4 regions of the Bradyrhizobium sp. 154 genome follow, and region 2 is predicted to be linked to each of the others. Evidence: predicted binding sites of a transcription regulator. Region 2 holds the regulator's gene; each other region holds the start of a gene.
The links. The regulator LexA, encoded in region 2, represses DNA repair genes until DNA is damaged. The targets are predictions, from matches to a motif close to TGTTCNNNNTGTGTTCNG.

Region 1: the regulator LexA is predicted to act here: its motif matches at 1,428-1,445, upstream of uvrA (excinuclease ABC subunit UvrA).
Region 3: the regulator LexA is predicted to act here: its motif matches at 1,681-1,698, upstream of IVA92_RS11965 (ATP-dependent Clp protease adaptor ClpS).
Region 4: the regulator LexA is predicted to act here: its motif matches at 2,420-2,437, upstream of IVA92_RS23980 (ribonuclease T2).

What each region holds. Positions count from the first base shown of each region.
Region 1 is NZ_JADPKG010000123.1:286,379-290,332, reverse strand. It holds gene uvrA (excinuclease ABC subunit UvrA) at 1-1,331, opposite strand, end outside; gene IVA92_RS35310 (outer membrane protein) at 1,618-2,286, opposite strand; gene IVA92_RS35305 (outer membrane beta-barrel protein) at 2,519-3,301, opposite strand; gene IVA92_RS35300 (single-stranded DNA-binding protein) at 3,751-3,954, shown strand, end outside.
Region 2 is NZ_JADPKG010000118.1:59,329-63,282, forward strand. It holds gene IVA92_RS32530 (ComEC/Rec2 family competence protein) at 1-34, shown strand, start outside; gene IVA92_RS32535 (hypothetical protein) at 173-607, opposite strand; gene lexA (transcriptional repressor LexA) at 1,146-1,847, opposite strand; gene glp (gephyrin-like molybdotransferase Glp) at 2,025-3,236, opposite strand; gene IVA92_RS32550 (hypothetical protein) at 3,458-3,664, opposite strand; gene IVA92_RS32555 (HAD-IA family hydrolase) at 3,826-3,954, opposite strand, start outside.
Region 3 is NZ_JADPKG010000048.1:60,576-64,529, reverse strand. It holds gene IVA92_RS11965 (ATP-dependent Clp protease adaptor ClpS) at 1-1,650, opposite strand, end outside; gene IVA92_RS11960 (MarR family winged helix-turn-helix transcriptional regulator) at 1,885-2,334, shown strand; gene IVA92_RS11955 (enoyl-CoA hydratase) at 2,331-3,101, shown strand; gene IVA92_RS11950 (methyl-accepting chemotaxis protein) at 3,220-3,954, shown strand, end outside.
Region 4 is NZ_JADPKG010000101.1:259,506-263,459, forward strand. It holds gene IVA92_RS23960 (ATP-binding protein) at 1-773, shown strand, start outside; gene IVA92_RS23965 (DUF3617 family protein) at 839-1,369, opposite strand; gene IVA92_RS23970 (hypothetical protein) at 1,414-1,719, opposite strand; gene IVA92_RS23975 (hypothetical protein) at 1,903-2,364, shown strand; gene IVA92_RS23980 (ribonuclease T2) at 2,484-3,188, shown strand; gene rlmJ (23S rRNA (adenine(2030)-N(6))-methyltransferase RlmJ) at 3,378-3,954, shown strand, end outside.

The sequences.
Region 1 (3,954 bases), on a different contig from region 2:
CACGCCTCGCAGGGGACGTCATGGAAATATTTCGCCAGCTCCTCGCGCGCCCACTCGCTCTCGGTCTCGCGATAGCGGCGGTTGATGTTGGTGATGACGCCCTCGAACGGTTTTTTGGTGTCGTAGGAGCGCACGCCGTCTTCATAGGAGAACTTGATCTCATCCTCGCCGGAGCCGTAGAGAAGCGCGTTTTGCGTCTTCTTGGGCAGGTCCTTCCACTTGGTGTCGAGCGTGAACTTGTAGTGCTTGCCGAGCGCGTTCAGCGTCTGCACGTAATAGGGCGATGATGACTTGGCCCAGGGCGCGATCGCACCCTTGCGCAGCGTCAGATCCTTCTCGGGGATGACGAGATCCTCGTCGACATGCTGCTCGACGCCGAGCCCGCCGCAGGCGGGGCAGGCGCCGTAGGGATTGTTGAAGGAAAAGAGTCTCGGCTCGACCTCGGGGATGGTGAAGCCGGAGACCGGGCAGGCGAATTTTTCCGAGAACAGGATGCGCTCGGGCCCGCTCTTGTCGTGGATCTTCGCGGTCTTTTTTTTCTCTTCCGCGGGTGCGGCCGCCGGCGCGTCGGCGAATTCGACGACGGCAAGGCCTTCGGCGAGCTTCAGCGCGGTCTCAAAGCTCTCGGCGAGGCGCTGGCCGATGTCGGCGCGCACCACGATCCGGTCGACCACGACGTCGATGTCGTGCGGGAATTTCTTGTCGAGCGTCGGCGCCTCCGCCAGCTCGTAGAAGGTGCCGTCGATCTTGACGCGCTGAAAACCCTTCTTGAGCCATTCGGCGAGCTCTTTGCGGTACTCGCCCTTGCGGCCGCGCACGACCGGAGCGAGCAGATAGAGGCGCGTGCCTTCCGGCAACGCCAGCACGCGGTCGACCATCTGCGAGACGGTCTGGCTCTCGATCGGCAGGCCGGTGGCCGGCGAATAGGGCACGCCGACCCGCGCCCAGAGCAGGCGCATGTAGTCGTAGATCTCAGTGACGGTGCCGACCGTGGAGCGCGGATTCTTCGAGGTCGTCTTCTGCTCGATCGAGATCGCCGGCGATAGCCCGTCGATCTGATCGACGTCGGGCTTCTGCATCATCTCGAGGAATTGGCGCGCATAGGCCGACAGCGATTCGACGTAGCGGCGCTGGCCTTCGGCGTAGATGGTGTCGAAGGCGAGTGAGGATTTGCCGGAGCCCGACAGCCCCGTGAACACCACCAGCTTGTCGCGGGGAATCTCGACGTCGATGTTCTTGAGGTTGTGCTCGCGCGCGCCACGGATCGTAATCGCGCGCAGGCTTGAGCCCGCGTTCTGTTGTTGGCGCTTGGCCTTGATCACTTCGTCCATCCCGCTGGTCCTCAAGGAATCCCAAAGACGCGCGATCGCGCCAATGTAAAAGGCGCGCTTCGCCCGGAACCGGGATCGGCGCCGATGGGTATGTCAGCGAACGTAGGAAGAACGCGAGCGGATTTCCAGTGGCACGTGCGAATCGTCAACGGATTGTTGGCGGGCTGGCGGCATCTGGCAGCAGCAGGCGCGAGCGGAACTGCGCGGAACGACCCGTAAAACAAAAAGGCCGGCGCGAGGCCGGCCTTTCGTGACGATGTGACGTCGATAGTGATCAGTACTCAGCTCAGTACTTGGCGACCACCGGGCCCCCGAAGTGATAGTTCACGCCGACCTGCACGGTGTGGAAGTTGATCGTGCCGGAGGCCAGCGGAGCGCCAAGGTTAGAGAAGTAGTTCTCGCTGCCGAGGCTGCGATAGAGGTACTCGCCCTTGACCGACCACTGCGGAGCGAAGAAAGCTTCGACGCCCGCACCGACGGTCCAGCCGGAATGCCACTTGCTGTCGGAGACGCTCACGCCGAGGGCGCTGACGGTGATCTTGTTGTCGATCCAGGCGTAGCCGCCGGTGCCGTAGAACAGGACGTTGTTGACGGCCCAGCCGATTCGGCCGCGCACGGTGCCGAGCGCATCGGTCTTGGAGGCGACAGTGATGCCAAGAGCGGTCGCCGAAGCGCTCACGTCAGCCCAGGCGCCATCCGCCTCGATGCCGAACACGACGTTGCCGGTCTGCCAGTTGTAGCCGGCGGTGCCACCGACGAAGCCACCCTGCATCCGCGGGTCGGACGCGTTTTCCCAAGCGCCGCCGCCGACGACGCCGAGGTAGAAGCCGGTCCAGTTGTAGACAGCGGCCGGAGCGATCGGGGCCTTGGTATAGGGGCGCGCTGCGAGGTCAGCGGCTGAAGCCGGAGCAGCGAGAGCGAACAAACAGGCCGAAGCCAACAAAACCTTTTTCATTTTCAACTAATCCCAGTCCCAGTTTCTGTTGTCGCCTTCCATGCCGAAGGCAGCGGACTCAACGGCCCAACTAATGCCGTGCTTACACCACTAAAGCCGCAAGTTGTGTCTCCGAAAAGCCACAACAGTTACAAAACGTCTCGATCACTGACTTATCCGACCGTCCGCTTTGGATAAAACGAAAAAGGCCGGCACGAGGCCGGCCTTTAATCCTTGAACGAAATCAGAGCGATCAGTACCTCGCGACCAGCGGGCCGCCAAAGCGGTAATTCAGCCGGACGAGACCGATGTCGACATCTTGGCCAATTCGGTCGCTCCCGAACACAACGCCCGCCGGCGTGGTAAAGCCGATCGTGCGGTGGCCGAGGAAAATGTGGTCGTATTCGACGCCGACCGACCAGTTTGGTGCGAATCCGAATTCCAGACCGGCCCCCACCGTACCACCCCAGCGGGTTTCACGTGCCGATGCCAGCAGCGTGCCAGCGCCCGGAGTGCCTGCGGCGGCATAGACGTCGTACTTGTCCCCGACCACAGCGGCGCCGCCCTTCACATAGAACAGCACATTGTTCCAGGCATAGCCGACCTGGCCAGTGATCAGGCCAAAACTGTCGATGCGAGAGCGGTTACGATCACCGGTGACCAAAGCGGTGCCAGGGAACAGGGTGCTCACGTTGTCGCCGGAAAAGTCAGCCCAGTTGCCCTGGCCCTCGAAGCCGAACACCCAATTGGTCGACTGCCAGCGATAGCCAATCTGGCCACCGACCGTGCCGCCCGTCGCGTTGTGGCAGCCTTCGCCAACCAGAGTGCCGGTAACAGGCGTCACGAAATCCCAGCACTTGTGGCTCGAACCACCGCCGCCGTTGATACCGATGTAGAAGCCGCTCCAGTCGTAGATCGCGGCAACGGCAGGAGCCGGAGCCTTGGTGTATGGGCGCGCAGCGAGATCTGCCGCGCTTGCGGGAGCCGAGAGGCCCAGCGCCATTGCACCGATTGCACTAAACAGAATCTTATTCATTGCAGTCTCCCCAGTTTCGACCGCTTCTCGAACTCCCCGAAGCGGCTAATTAAGGCAGGACGCCCATATGAACTAATTCCGAGGCAACCCTAGCCTACGAAACCGGCAAAGTCCGTCTCCGAAATGCCACACTCGCGGACCGATTGAGCCAAGCGCAACTTGATGAATGTTAAGCGGTTTCCGCCTTTCGCGGGAACCCAAAAAAGTTCCATCGAGCGGCTGCCTTCATCACCACCATCGCGGCTCGAAGGGCCCGATGTCCGCCTCGGATTGTCACAAAGAACAAATCTGGAACGAAGCCAATGGCGGTGCTATATGTGGGGATAACCCGAGGGGTGATGGGCTGAGCGGCGCCCGCAAGCGTATAGGGTCGCCTCAACGGGCGGCGGAGGAACGCACAGAGCGGACTCGGCCTTTGAAATTCAGTGGCATTGGAGTGGAGAGCGGCGATGGCGGGAAGCGTCAACAAGGTCATTCTGGTTGGAAATCTCGGCAAGGATCCCGAAATCCGCCGCACCCAGGACGGGCGACCGATTGCCAATTTGAGCATCGCCACCTCTGAGACCTGGCGCGACAAGAACACCGGCGAGCGCAAGGAAAAGACCGAATGGCATCGCGTCGTGATCTTCAATGAAGGGCTGTGCAAGGTCGCC
Region 2 (3,954 bases):
GCCGGCGGAGACCGACTTGCAGGTCGACGATTAGGGGCCGGACGATTAAAAACAAATGCGAAGAGTAGGTCCGGGTCCGACCGGACTCCGCAGCACACAAATTATACCATCTCGCCGGCCTCGGCCGGCGATGGCATTTCAATCCTGGCCCGACCCCGCGGGCGGGGACGGCTCAGCCAATCGGCAGGCGCGTGATCGTCGACCGGCTATCGGCAACGATCTGCGGCTTGTGCTCGCGCTCGCTGACCGGCTGCGTCACCGGCAATTGCAGCACGGTTGCGCGCTGGCCTTCGACGAGCTGCGTCACCAGCACGTATTTGCCGTCGGGGAATTCGATCGCGTCATGATGGCGGTCGGGTATGTGCGGATCGATCTTGCCGAACTTGCCGACGCGGGAGTTGATGGTGCGCGTCCAGATCCAGCGATTATCGTAACGGACGTTGTCGGCGAAGGCGAGCTCCGTTCCCGGCAGCAGGCAGACGGCCACGGTCGGATCGGCCGCGGAAGCAAAGCCGCGCGTTGAGGTGCCGCGGAACGTTGTCGACACGATCGTCTCGCCGACTTCGGCGGGGCGAGATGCAACGGCATGCAGGCTGTAGTCACACATCGGGTGCTCCTCATTCGAAGATAGCAACCCGCGCCTCCTTCGGAGGCGCAAGCCTCTATCAGAGTGGAAGCACGTAACGCTCTGCTCGGTTGTGGGCAAATCTGCGGCTGGCGTTGCCGGACACGATCACATTATCTTTCCCGAAGTCATAGGAACAAAGCTCGCTTCAGTGCATTCGGCGGATGCGAGCGCCCGTGGCCTGCGGGCGCCGAGAGGGGGAATGTGGCCAGCTTCGCCGTGGCTGTCGGTTGATGGGAGTTTAGGCGTTGCGGAATAGCTCGCTCCCTACGTGCGCAGATTGCGTGCATGGTGCTGCAATTGAGTTGCGAATGCTTGCGCGAGCACGCTGCGAAGGCGCTTAAAGCGATCCTGCGCACGATCTCTTCACAAGCGATGCGTGCTTGGAGCCGCATGCCGAGGATGGAGCGCCGGAGAGAGGGGCCGGATAATCTGCGCAAGACCAAAAGACTATCCAGCTGGAGCGGACCATCGTCCGCTCCAATCGGAATCATTGGTATCGAATGACCGCTGGCCCGTCTCAGTACTTGCGGTACAGCCCGATCAGCTTGCCCTGAATCTTCACCCGGTTCGGCGGCAGGATGCGCACCTCGTAGGCGGCATTGGCGGGCTCGAGCGCGATCGACGCCCCCCGGCGACGAAAGCGCTTGAGCGTCGCTTCCTCGTCGTCGATCAGGGCCACCACGATGTCGCCGGTATCGGCGCTCTCGTTACGCTGGATCAGCGCCATGTCGCCATCGAGAATGCCGGCTTCGACCATCGAATCGCCGCGCACTTCGAGTGCGTAGTGTTCGCCCGAGCCGAGCATGTCGGGCGGCACGCTAATGGTGTGACTGCGGGTCTGCAACGCTTCGATCGGCGTGCCGGCCGCGATGCGACCCATCACGGGCACCGCAACGGGACGCTCGCCTTCGTCCGCGGAAGAACTGGAGCTCGCGCGCACCTTGCCGAGATTGCCCTCGATGACGCTCGGCGTGAAGCCGCGGCGGCTGCCGGCGGCGGCCTGGAGCTCGGGCAGCTTGATCACCTCGATGGCGCGGGCGCGGTTGGGCAGGCGGCGGATGAAGCCGCGCTCCTCGAGCGCGGTGATCAGGCGATGGATGCCCGATTTCGAGCGCAGGTCGAGCGCATCCTTCATCTCGTCGAAGGAGGGCGGCACGCCACTTTCCTTCAGACGTTCGCTGATGAACCGCAGAAGCTCGTATTGTTTGCGCGTTAACATCTCGACCAAAGTCCCCCGGTTGATGTCGTTCGATTCCGAGACGCTAAATTGGAGCGGTGAACCGCTACATGCTCGAAACAAATCATGAACGGACACTATATGTTCGATATGTGTTCCGCAACTGCTTAATTTACCGTGAACGGGACAAAGTTCGCGGAACGCGTGTGGTGGATGCGTTCAGACGGGCAGGCGCAGGACCTCGCAAGGCGAGCCGGCTTCTGCCTTCGGAGCGAACGGTGCGCGGACGAGAAGTGCCTGTGCTGCAGCGAGATTCGCAAGCAGCGAGGAATCCTGGTGTTTGACGGGAAGGGCCACCAACGTGCCATCGTCGCGCGTCTCCAGATGTGCGCGCAGATAGTCCGCGCGCATATCGTTTGCATCCACATCGCGGCCGAGCACGGCGCGTTCTTGTCGGTGATGAATCATGGATCGTCCCGACAAGGCGCGAATCAGCGGCACCAGGAACAGGAAGGCGCACACGTAGGATGACACAGGATTGCCCGGCAGGCCGATCACGCGCATCGCGCCGAGCCGCCCATGCATCATCGGCTTGCCCGGGCGCATCGCGATCTTCCAGAACGCCATCGCGATGCCTTCGTCCCTCAACGCCTGCTGGACCAGATCATGGTCGCCGACCGACGCGCCGCCGCTCGTGACCAGGATCTCGGCGCCGCTCTCGCGGGCGCGGCGGATGCCGGCAGTGGTGGCCTCCAGCGTATCGGCGGCAATGCCGAGGTCGATGGTATCGGCCCCCTCGCTGCGGGCGAGCGCGTGCAGGGCATAGCCGTTGGAATAGACGATCTGGCCGTGAGCGGGTGTGGTTCCCGGCATGACCAGCTCGTCGCCGGTGGCGAGGATCGCGACCTTCGGACGGCGGCAGACGGCAAGCTGCGGATGATTCATGGCGGCGGCGAGCGCGAGATCGCGCTCGGTGAGACGGGTTCCCTTGCGCAGGAGCACGTCTCCTTCGGAGAAGTCGACGCCCGCGGGGCGGATGTGGCGGCCGGCAATCGCGGCTTCCTTGATCGTGATGCGCTTGCCGTCCGCAACCGTGTCCTCCTGGATCACGACCGCGTCGGCACCGTTGGGAATGACGCCGCCGGTGAAGATCCGCACGGCTTCGCCGGGGCCCAGCGTTCCCGCGAACGGACGACCCGCCGCCACTTCGCCAATCAAGGTGAGCGTACTATCGAGCTTTGTTGCATCGCTCGCGCGCACCGCGTAGCCGTCCATCGCCGACATTGCTTCCGGCGGCTGTGTGCGCAGCGCCGGGACATCGCGTGCGAGCACGCGATGATAGGCCTCGTTGAGGGAAACCATCGCTTCAGGCAGCGGCTCCGCACCCGCCAGCACCGCGGCAAGCGCGTCAGAAACCGGCATCAGGGCCAAGGGCGGAAACTCCTGCTGAGCATATCGGCAATGGGCGGCGAAAGTTCTAGCCGAGTGCAGGCGCGAGGCAAAGGCGCCGACAGGATGATTTATCCTGCGTGATCTCCGTCATGAAGAATCGTGCTCAGACCGGTCACGGCATGATCCGGAAGGCGAGACAGACCGGTACGAGGATAGCCATGGCGAGGACGAGAAGGATGAGCGCCACGGCCGGCATCGGATCAACTCTGCGTCTGTTCGCCCGAACTGACGCTGGATGTCACGTCCGGAGCTTTGGGGCTTTGATCCTTGTCCGGCAGCGGATCGGCCTGCGACTTTAGGTCGGCGGCCTTGCTGATCAGCTTGGCGGAGAGGCGCGAATCCGAAGTTGTCTTGGCGAATTCGAGCAGCAAGGAGGCTTGCTTTGTGAGGTAGGCTTTGCCCAGCACGAGAATAAGTCCGATGTAGACGTCCCAACGGACTCATAGAGTCCGGAGGGAGGTATTCCGTTCCCGGAACTCTGTACAAAAATGTACAAAGTGAATTGGTTCCATACCCGAGCGGATTTGGGTGCCCGAAACCCGACCCCGATCCTGTTCGGCATCGGTGGTCAAATTCCCAACGCTAGCAAGGCGTTGCCGACATCACCGGGCGAGGTGACATGCACCGCCGTCAGTCCACGCGCTCGCGCCCCCTCGACGTTCTCGGCCAGGTCGTCGAAGAAGACGATTCGGCTGGC
Region 3 (3,954 bases), on a different contig from region 2:
CGCCTCGTCGATGTCGGCAGACACGACGGAATTGCCACCGTCTCGCGCGAGGCTCCCTTGCGCAAGCCGTCGCATCAATTCCTTGATGAAGGCACAGCTCGTGCCCTCACTGCGGCGGGCCGCTTCTGCGATGATTGCATCGTCGAGCGGCAGCCCCTTGCCGTAGAGCCGGACCAGCTTGCCGCGGCCGGTCTCGTCCGGCAGCGGGACTTCGATGGCCTGATCGATGCGGCCCGGGCGGCCGGCGAGGGCGCCTTCGAGGTCCTCAGGCCGGTTGGTGGTCAGGACGAACAGGATGTCCGCGTCCTCCTTCAGCCCGTCCATCTCGTTGAGCAACTTGTTCAGCATGGATTCTTCGCACGGCCCCATGTCGTCGCGGTCGCGGGCGATGAGATCGACATCCTCGATAACGACCATCGACGGCTGGAGCAGCCGTGCCAGACTCATATAAGCGCCGAGAAGCTCGATTTGCTCGGCGGTGATGATCAGTGTCGTGTGCCCGGGCAAATGAGTTGCCAGATAGCGGATCGTATGGGTCTTGCCGGTGCCCGGCGGTTCGTAAAGCAAGATGCCCTTACGTGTCGACTGGCCGAGCCGGCGCAATTGATCTCGGGTGTTGACGAAAGTCAGAACGTTGCGATTGAGCAGCCGCAGGGTCTGTTCGGGCAGGATCACCTCATCGCGCGCAACCGGCGGCAGCCGATGCACCGTGATGCCGCGCGAGCGGCCGCGATAGTCGGAATCGGCGTCGAGGGACAGGATCTTGCCGCGATAGCTGCGCGCAGCTTGCACGGCCTGCTCCAGCTCGCCAAAACACTGCTGCACGAGTGCCGCGCCCGCGGTGCCTGCCGGCACGAGGATCTCGATCCGAATTCCCGGTTCTCGGCTGTATTCGCGGTGGGCACACAGCAAGACCGCGTAACGAAGGCCATCCTGCTCGCACAGCCAGAGGCCGTTATCGAGACATTTGACCGGGCTCTTCTCGCCGACATCCACGTCGGAATATTGCAGCGGAGCAATCGCGAGCGCATTGCGGCCATCGCGGAGGAGCCGTGAGATCGACAGCGTTTCGTAGCGCTGTTCTTCGTTCAGCCCGAACAGCCGGATCGACTTGCCGAACAGTCCCTCGATCGCTGCCTGGACATCGACCCGCATATGGCCGGGAAACTGGCGGATGGTGGTCACGAGATTGCTACGCGAGACGTTGGCAAAATGCCAGTCAAGCACGTCGCAAGCGTATTCGAACTCCTCTTCCGACTCTTGCGGTGTGTTCACGGTGTCTGCTGCACGAATGCAGTCGCTGCACAGCCAGACCGTGCGGCTCCCGATCCGAACATCGGTCTGTCCCTCAGGCTTGCCGCAGAGTTCGCAGGGGGTCTTAATCTCTTCTAGCGTGATCCTCAGCGGATGTTGGCCGAGCCAGATATATTGCTGAGCCGACTTGAACAGCGCCTCGGCGACCGATTGCGGGTACGGACCGCAAGTGGCCTTCTCCTCCCGCTCGACCCGCGCTATCACCGCGGCCGCTTCACGCTCCGATTTGCCAAAAACCTGGCGGAGCAACCCGATGACAAACTCGTCCGGCGTTTCGTCATCATTGTGAATCACGAGCTGAGCCGGCTCGCGCTCGCCGCGCGCATCCTTCGTCATGAAATGATCCTATTGCAACCAAAACGAGTGAAGAACAAATATGGAACATAAAGGAGGGCGGCCGTCAAGCGCCAACGGGTGCGTCAAATTCCCGATGGAATTTCAATGCGCCATCCCACTCGCCGCCTTCGTGCCGCGTCGGCTTGACGATCGGCACGACCGCGATCGCCATGGCCATGCCGCATCGGCAACCCCTCTTTGACAACGCGGTTGGCCTCGCATTATATATTTCGTATGCGAAATAAGGAAGCCACAGCGAGCCACCATCGCCTGATCTACCTGCTGAGCGTCGCGCAACGCCGGTTGCAGCGCTGGATGGCGGCTCGGCCCGAGAGCGAGGTAACGCCGGCGCAGGCCGGGCTGCTGTTCATTCTCGGCAAGCAGGATGGTGTGCTGATCGGTGAGGCGGGTGCGGCGCTCGATCTTGGCCCGGCCGGCATTTCCGGCCTAGTCGATCGCACGGCAGCCGCCAAACTGATCGAGCGGCGGGCCGATCGCGAGGACGGACGCGCCTGGCGGATCTGGCTGACGCCGAAGGGGCGCAGCGCGCTGGCGCAGGCGAAGGCCAGCGCGGCGGAGGTCAATGCGGCGCTGACGGAAGGATTTACGGCTGCGGAGATCGACATCGTCGCACGCTGGCTGATGTGCATTCAGGACAAGTTTCCAAGAGGAGCAGACGAATGACCGAGCACGTCCGGATCGAGAACAACAGCGGAATTCTTACCCTTACGCTGGCGCGCCCCGACAAGAAGAACGCGCTGACGGACACGATGTACGGCAAGCTCGCCGACAGTATCGAATCCGCCGAGTTCGATCCGTCCGCTCGCGTGATCCTGATCCGCGGCGAGGGCGACATGTTCACTGCCGGCAACGACGTCGGCGAATTTGCCGCGGTTGCAGCGGGCAAGTCGGAAGGCAGCCGCAACGTCGTGCGGTTCATCCAGTCGCTGGCGCGTTGCACCCGGCCGCTGGTTGCGGCGGTGCAGGGCCGCGCCGTCGGCGTCGGCACCACGATGCTGCTGCATTGCGATCTCGTCGTCCTCGCCGACAATGCGCAATTGTCGACGCCCTTCGTCAGCCTCGCGCTGGTGCCGGAAGCGGCCTCCAGCCTGTTGATGCCGGCGCGGATCGGCTACGCCCGAGCTTATGAGATGTTCGCACTTGGCGAGACGGTGCCGGCGCAGGCCGCGCTGGAATGGGGCCTCGCCAACCGGGTGGTGCCGCTCGACACGCTCGATGCCGAGGCGCTTGCGCTCGCGCAGCGCCTGGCCCGCCAGCCGGCCGGTGCGCTCATCGCCACCAAGAAGCTGATGCGCAATGGCGAGGCGCTGGTTGCGCAGATGAACGCGGAGGGCGAGCAGTTCACGCAGCGCCTGCGCACCGCCGAAGCGCGCGAGGCGTTCACTGCCTTTGCAGAGCGCCGACCGCCGGATTTCACCAGGGTTGCGTGAGGGAACGCGGCCTGCCGGAGGCGCAGCGAGTACAACCCAGGTATTCGATTAAAGTCTTAACCAAACCTTGGCATATCGCGGTGCAAGGTGGCTGCTCGTCAAGACTAGGCCCCCGACCATGGCAATGTTTAAGAAATCGGTAAGCTCGCTTCTCCTGACTTTGATGGCCCTGCTGGCCGCCGGCGCGCTGGCCAGCACGGCGATCCAGATGTTCGGGGCCTTCGGCCGCTACAGCGACAGTCTGGAGACCGAACGGCTTGCGAACGCGGACAAGGCGATCTTCCAGGGCGTGCTGTCCTTGCGCAACAATCGCGGCGATGCCCAGAGCGCGCTGCTCGGCGAGGACGATCCGCGTGCCAAGCTCGGCGCCGCCGAAAAGGCAGAGCAGGCCGGCTTTGACGCCATCATCGCCGCGCTCTCCACCGTGGAATTCGCCCGGCGCGACGAGCTCGCAAACACCTTGAAGCAGCGCTGGAGCGAGGCCGCGCCGAAATTCCAGCTGTTCTACGAGGAGGCCAGGCTGCCGCGCGGCGAGCGTAAGGTGGAGCGCACCGCCGCCTGGTACGATTCCGTCACGAGAGTGATCGAGACCGCCAATCTCGCCTCCACGGCGGTGTCGAACCGAGCCTGGATGAACGATCCTTTCATCGCCCGCATGATCCAGGCTCGCCGCCTCGCCTGGCAGGTGCGCGACCGCTATGGCATCCAGTGCTCGACGCTGCGCCCGAACGTCAACAGCTCCAAGCCGCTCGACGAGACCCAGAAGCAGACCGTGGCAAGCTGGAACGGCACCATCACCGCCGGCTGGACCGGCATGGAGGAGCTGCTGGCTGCGCCCGACGTGACGGCGGAC
Region 4 (3,954 bases), on a different contig from region 2:
GCAACCAGATCAAGCCGATCCTGCGGCTCGCCGATGCCGCCGAGAGCTTCGGCAAAGGCCGCGAGGCGCCGAATTTCCGCCCCAGAGGCGCGCGCGAGGTGCGGCGCGCCTCCGTCGCCTTCCTCGAGATGAAATCGCGCATCGAGCGCACGATGGAGCAGCGCACCGCAATGCTGGCCGGCGTCAGCCATGACCTGCGCACCATCCTGACCCGCTTCAAGCTCGAGCTGGCGCTGATCGGCGATAGTCCCGAGCTCGAGGGCATGCGCAAGGACGTCGACGAGATGTCGATGATGCTGGAGGATTACCTCGCCTTTGCCCGCGGCGATTCCGGCGAGCAATCGCAGCCGACCGATATGGCCCAGGCCCTGGAAGAGCTGCGCAGCGATGCCGAACGGCACGGCCACACCGCGACCGTGGCGTTCCACGGCCTGCCAGTGGTGACGGTGAAGCCGGCCTCGTTCAAGCGCTGCCTTGCCAACCTCGTCACCAACGCCGCACGCTACGGCAAGGCCATCGCCATCACCGGCCAGCGCGATCACCGCTATCTCACGGTCACGATCGACGACGACGGGCCGGGCATTCCCGCGCATTTGCGCGAAGAGGTGTTCAAGCCGTTCCTGCGGCTGGACAACGCCCGCAACCAGGACGAAGGCGGCACGGGCCTTGGCCTCGCGATCGCCCGCGACATCGCCCGCTCCCACGGCGGCGACATCACGCTCGGCGACAGCCCGATGGGAGGATTGAGGGCGAGCGTGAGGATACCCGTGTAACTGCTCTTGCCTCTCCCCGTTAGAACGGGGCGAGGGAGCCCACCGATTTTCCGGCTACGATCTCGCTACTTCGGCAGCAGTCCCTTCAGCTTATCCACGTCGCGCACGTTCATCTTGAAGCCGCCTGGCATCACGATGTCGCCGGGCTTCTGGTCCGGCTTGCAGGCCCCGAGCCATTTCGCTTCAAGCGTCATGGTGCTATCGCGCCCGGCCGTGCCGGCGACGCCGCCTTGCGCATGCGAGGAGGTCCTCACCGTGTAGGCCGAGTTGAAATCGCCTGATATCTCGGCATGCGAGGTCGTGCTGACGCCAGCGACGTTGCACTCGGAATCGCTGACATAGCCGGTCGCGGTCTTCTTGATCTCCTGCTTGGCGCAGATCTGCCTGGCCATCGGGGAGACGTTGTTGCTCATCTCCTTGTCGACGGTCTCGTCAGTGCAGTGCTGCATGGTCATCTCGGGCACGGGCGAGCCGGTCGTGACCAGCTTCATTTCCCAAAGGCCGGCCTTGCGCAGCGGCAGATCGTCGGCGCTGGCGCTGCCTGCGAACAACACGAGACAGGCGGCCGAGCCGAGCAAAGCGAGTTTGCGCGTCATCGGGGGGGCTCCCGGCTGAGAGATTGCGGCGTTACGACCGCGGTTCAGTACAGCGTGCGGATCGGCTGCTCGGCGGCGCCGTAGGGCACCCAGCGGCAGGAGAACGAGATGTAGCCGCCCTCGTAGGCCTGCACCGCGAGAAATTTGGCGACTTTGCCGTAGCGCGCGCAGTGATCGACCGCGACCTGCCGCGCATCGACCTGGGTCGCCATCGAATAGGCGATGATGCCGCCGGTGTCGTTGCCCTTGAACGGCGGCACTGGAAGAATATCGGCCCGCACCGACTGGCTCGCCATCATACCCGAGACAACCAGGCTGGCGAGAAGACCCGCGGCCGCAATGATTCGCATTCCCGTCACTCCAATTGGTTGGCGCCAGTTTACGGTGCCGGGATGGAAGTGGAAAGAACGGAAGCCATGCCGAGCGCGACGTTGTGGTCAACTCCTGGCGAAGTGTTGCCGCGCTGCACTTGACCCCGCCCAGCCTTCGCGGCACGGTCCCACCTTCGCAAGACCCAGCAGTCCGGATTGCCCATGCGCGCCCCCTCCCTGAAATCGCTCCGCTTTGCCGCCGTGCTCGGCCTCATGTTCGGGGCGCTATCGCTCGGTGAGGCCAGGGCCGCCAATCCGCTCGAGACGAATTTCTGGCTGAGCGGGCCGCGCTACGATGGCGCCGTCGCCGATTGCGACAAGGCGCTGCCGACGATCGCCACCCAGTTCTGGGAGAAGGAAAGCTCGTTCTGGAATTCCTCGTTGAAGATCACCGGCTTCTCCGCCGTTCGCGAGACCGCTTTCCGGCCCTGGCAGTCCGACAACATTCCGCGCCGGTATTGCACCGGCGACGCCATGCTCAATGACGGCAAGGTGCGCAAGGTGCATTTCTCGATTATCGAGGATGGCGGCTTCGCCGGCTACGGCAATGGCGTCGAATGGTGCGTCGTCGGAGTCGACCGCAACTGGGCCTACAATCCAGCCTGCCGCGCCGCCAAGCCCTGATTTGAAGAGTCCCGAGTCGGGCCGATCTGGCGACTGAGCGGCGGTGGCTGCATTTTGTTCTTGAAATGTTCTTATCGCCTACTAGGCTTCATTGCACAGTCTAGTTGAGGGGCATCGCCATGTTTCATTCCAGATTGCATTCGTTTTCCCGCCTGGTGATCTCGCTGACCCTTCCCCTGATCCTTGCCGCAGGCCTGGCCTCGTTCGCCGGCGGCGCAAAGGCCCAGGACAAGCGGCAAAACGCGCCGGGCGAGTTCGATTTCTATGTGCTGTCGCTGTCATGGTCGCCCTCCTTCTGCGAGGAAGCGGCCGAGCGCAACGGCCGCTCACACATGCAGTGCAGCGGACGGCCCTACGCCTTCGTGGTGCACGGGCTGTGGCCGCAATATGAAAACGGCTTCCCCGAATATTGCCAGCGGCCGGCACCGCGGCTGAACCGCGGCATCGTCTCCTCGATGCTGGATTTGATGCCGGCGCCGGGCCTGATCTTCAACGAATGGGACAAGCACGGCACCTGCTCCGGGCTCGAGAGCCGCAGCTATTTCGAAACGATCCGCAAAGCGCGCGCCGCGATCAAGATCCCGGCCGAATATCTCGATCTGTCGCAGGCCAAGACCGTGGCGCCGGCGGAGGTCGAGGACGCCTTTATCAAGGCCAATCCCGGCCTCAGCAATGCCGCCATCTCGGTCACCTGTAACCGGACACGGCTGTCTGAGGTCCGCATCTGCCTCAGCAAGGATCTGCAATTCCGCGCCTGCGACGAGCTCGAGCGCCGCACCTGCCGCCGCGAGCAGGTGACGATGCCGCCGATCAGGGGTGGGTAGAGGGAGCCCTCGGATCGCCATTCCGGAGCGCGCGGCTTGTCCGCCGCAGCCCGAAGAGCGAAGGCGGAAGCGCGGGGCTGGAATCCATCTGTCCGCATTCTCAAAGAAATGGATTTCGGGTTCGGTGCTGGCGCACCGTCCCGAAATGACGGCCGTTACTTTCGCCTCGCGATGTCGTAACTCTCCGCCATGAACTACCGTCACGCCTTCCATGCCGGCAGCTTCGCCGACGTCATCAAGCACATCGTACTGGCGCGCATCCTCACTTATTTGCAGGACAAGCCGGCGGCGTTCCGCGTCATCGACACCCATGCCGGCGCCGGCCTCTACGACCTCGACAGCAACGAGGCGCGCCGTGGCGGCGAGTGGCTGACCGGCATTGCGCGGCTGATGCAGGCGCGGCTGTCGAACGAGACCGCGGCGCTGACCAAGCCGTATCTCGACATCGTCCGCGCCTTCAATCCGAAGGGCGAGCTCAAGGCCTATCCGGGCTCGCCACTGATCGCGCGCGGCCTGCTCAGGCCGCAGGACCGCCTCATCGCCTGCGAGCTCGAGCCGAAGGCGCGGAAAGCGCTGATCGACGTGCTGCGCCGCGACGAGCAGGCTCGCGTGGTCGATCTCGACGGCTGGATGGCACTGCCCGCCTTCGTGCCGCCGAAGGAGCGGCGCGGCCTCGTGCTGATCGACCCGCCGTTCGAGGCCAAGGATGAGTTCGAGCGGCTTGGCGAGGCCTTCTCGGCGGCGTTCGCGAAATGGCCGACCGGTA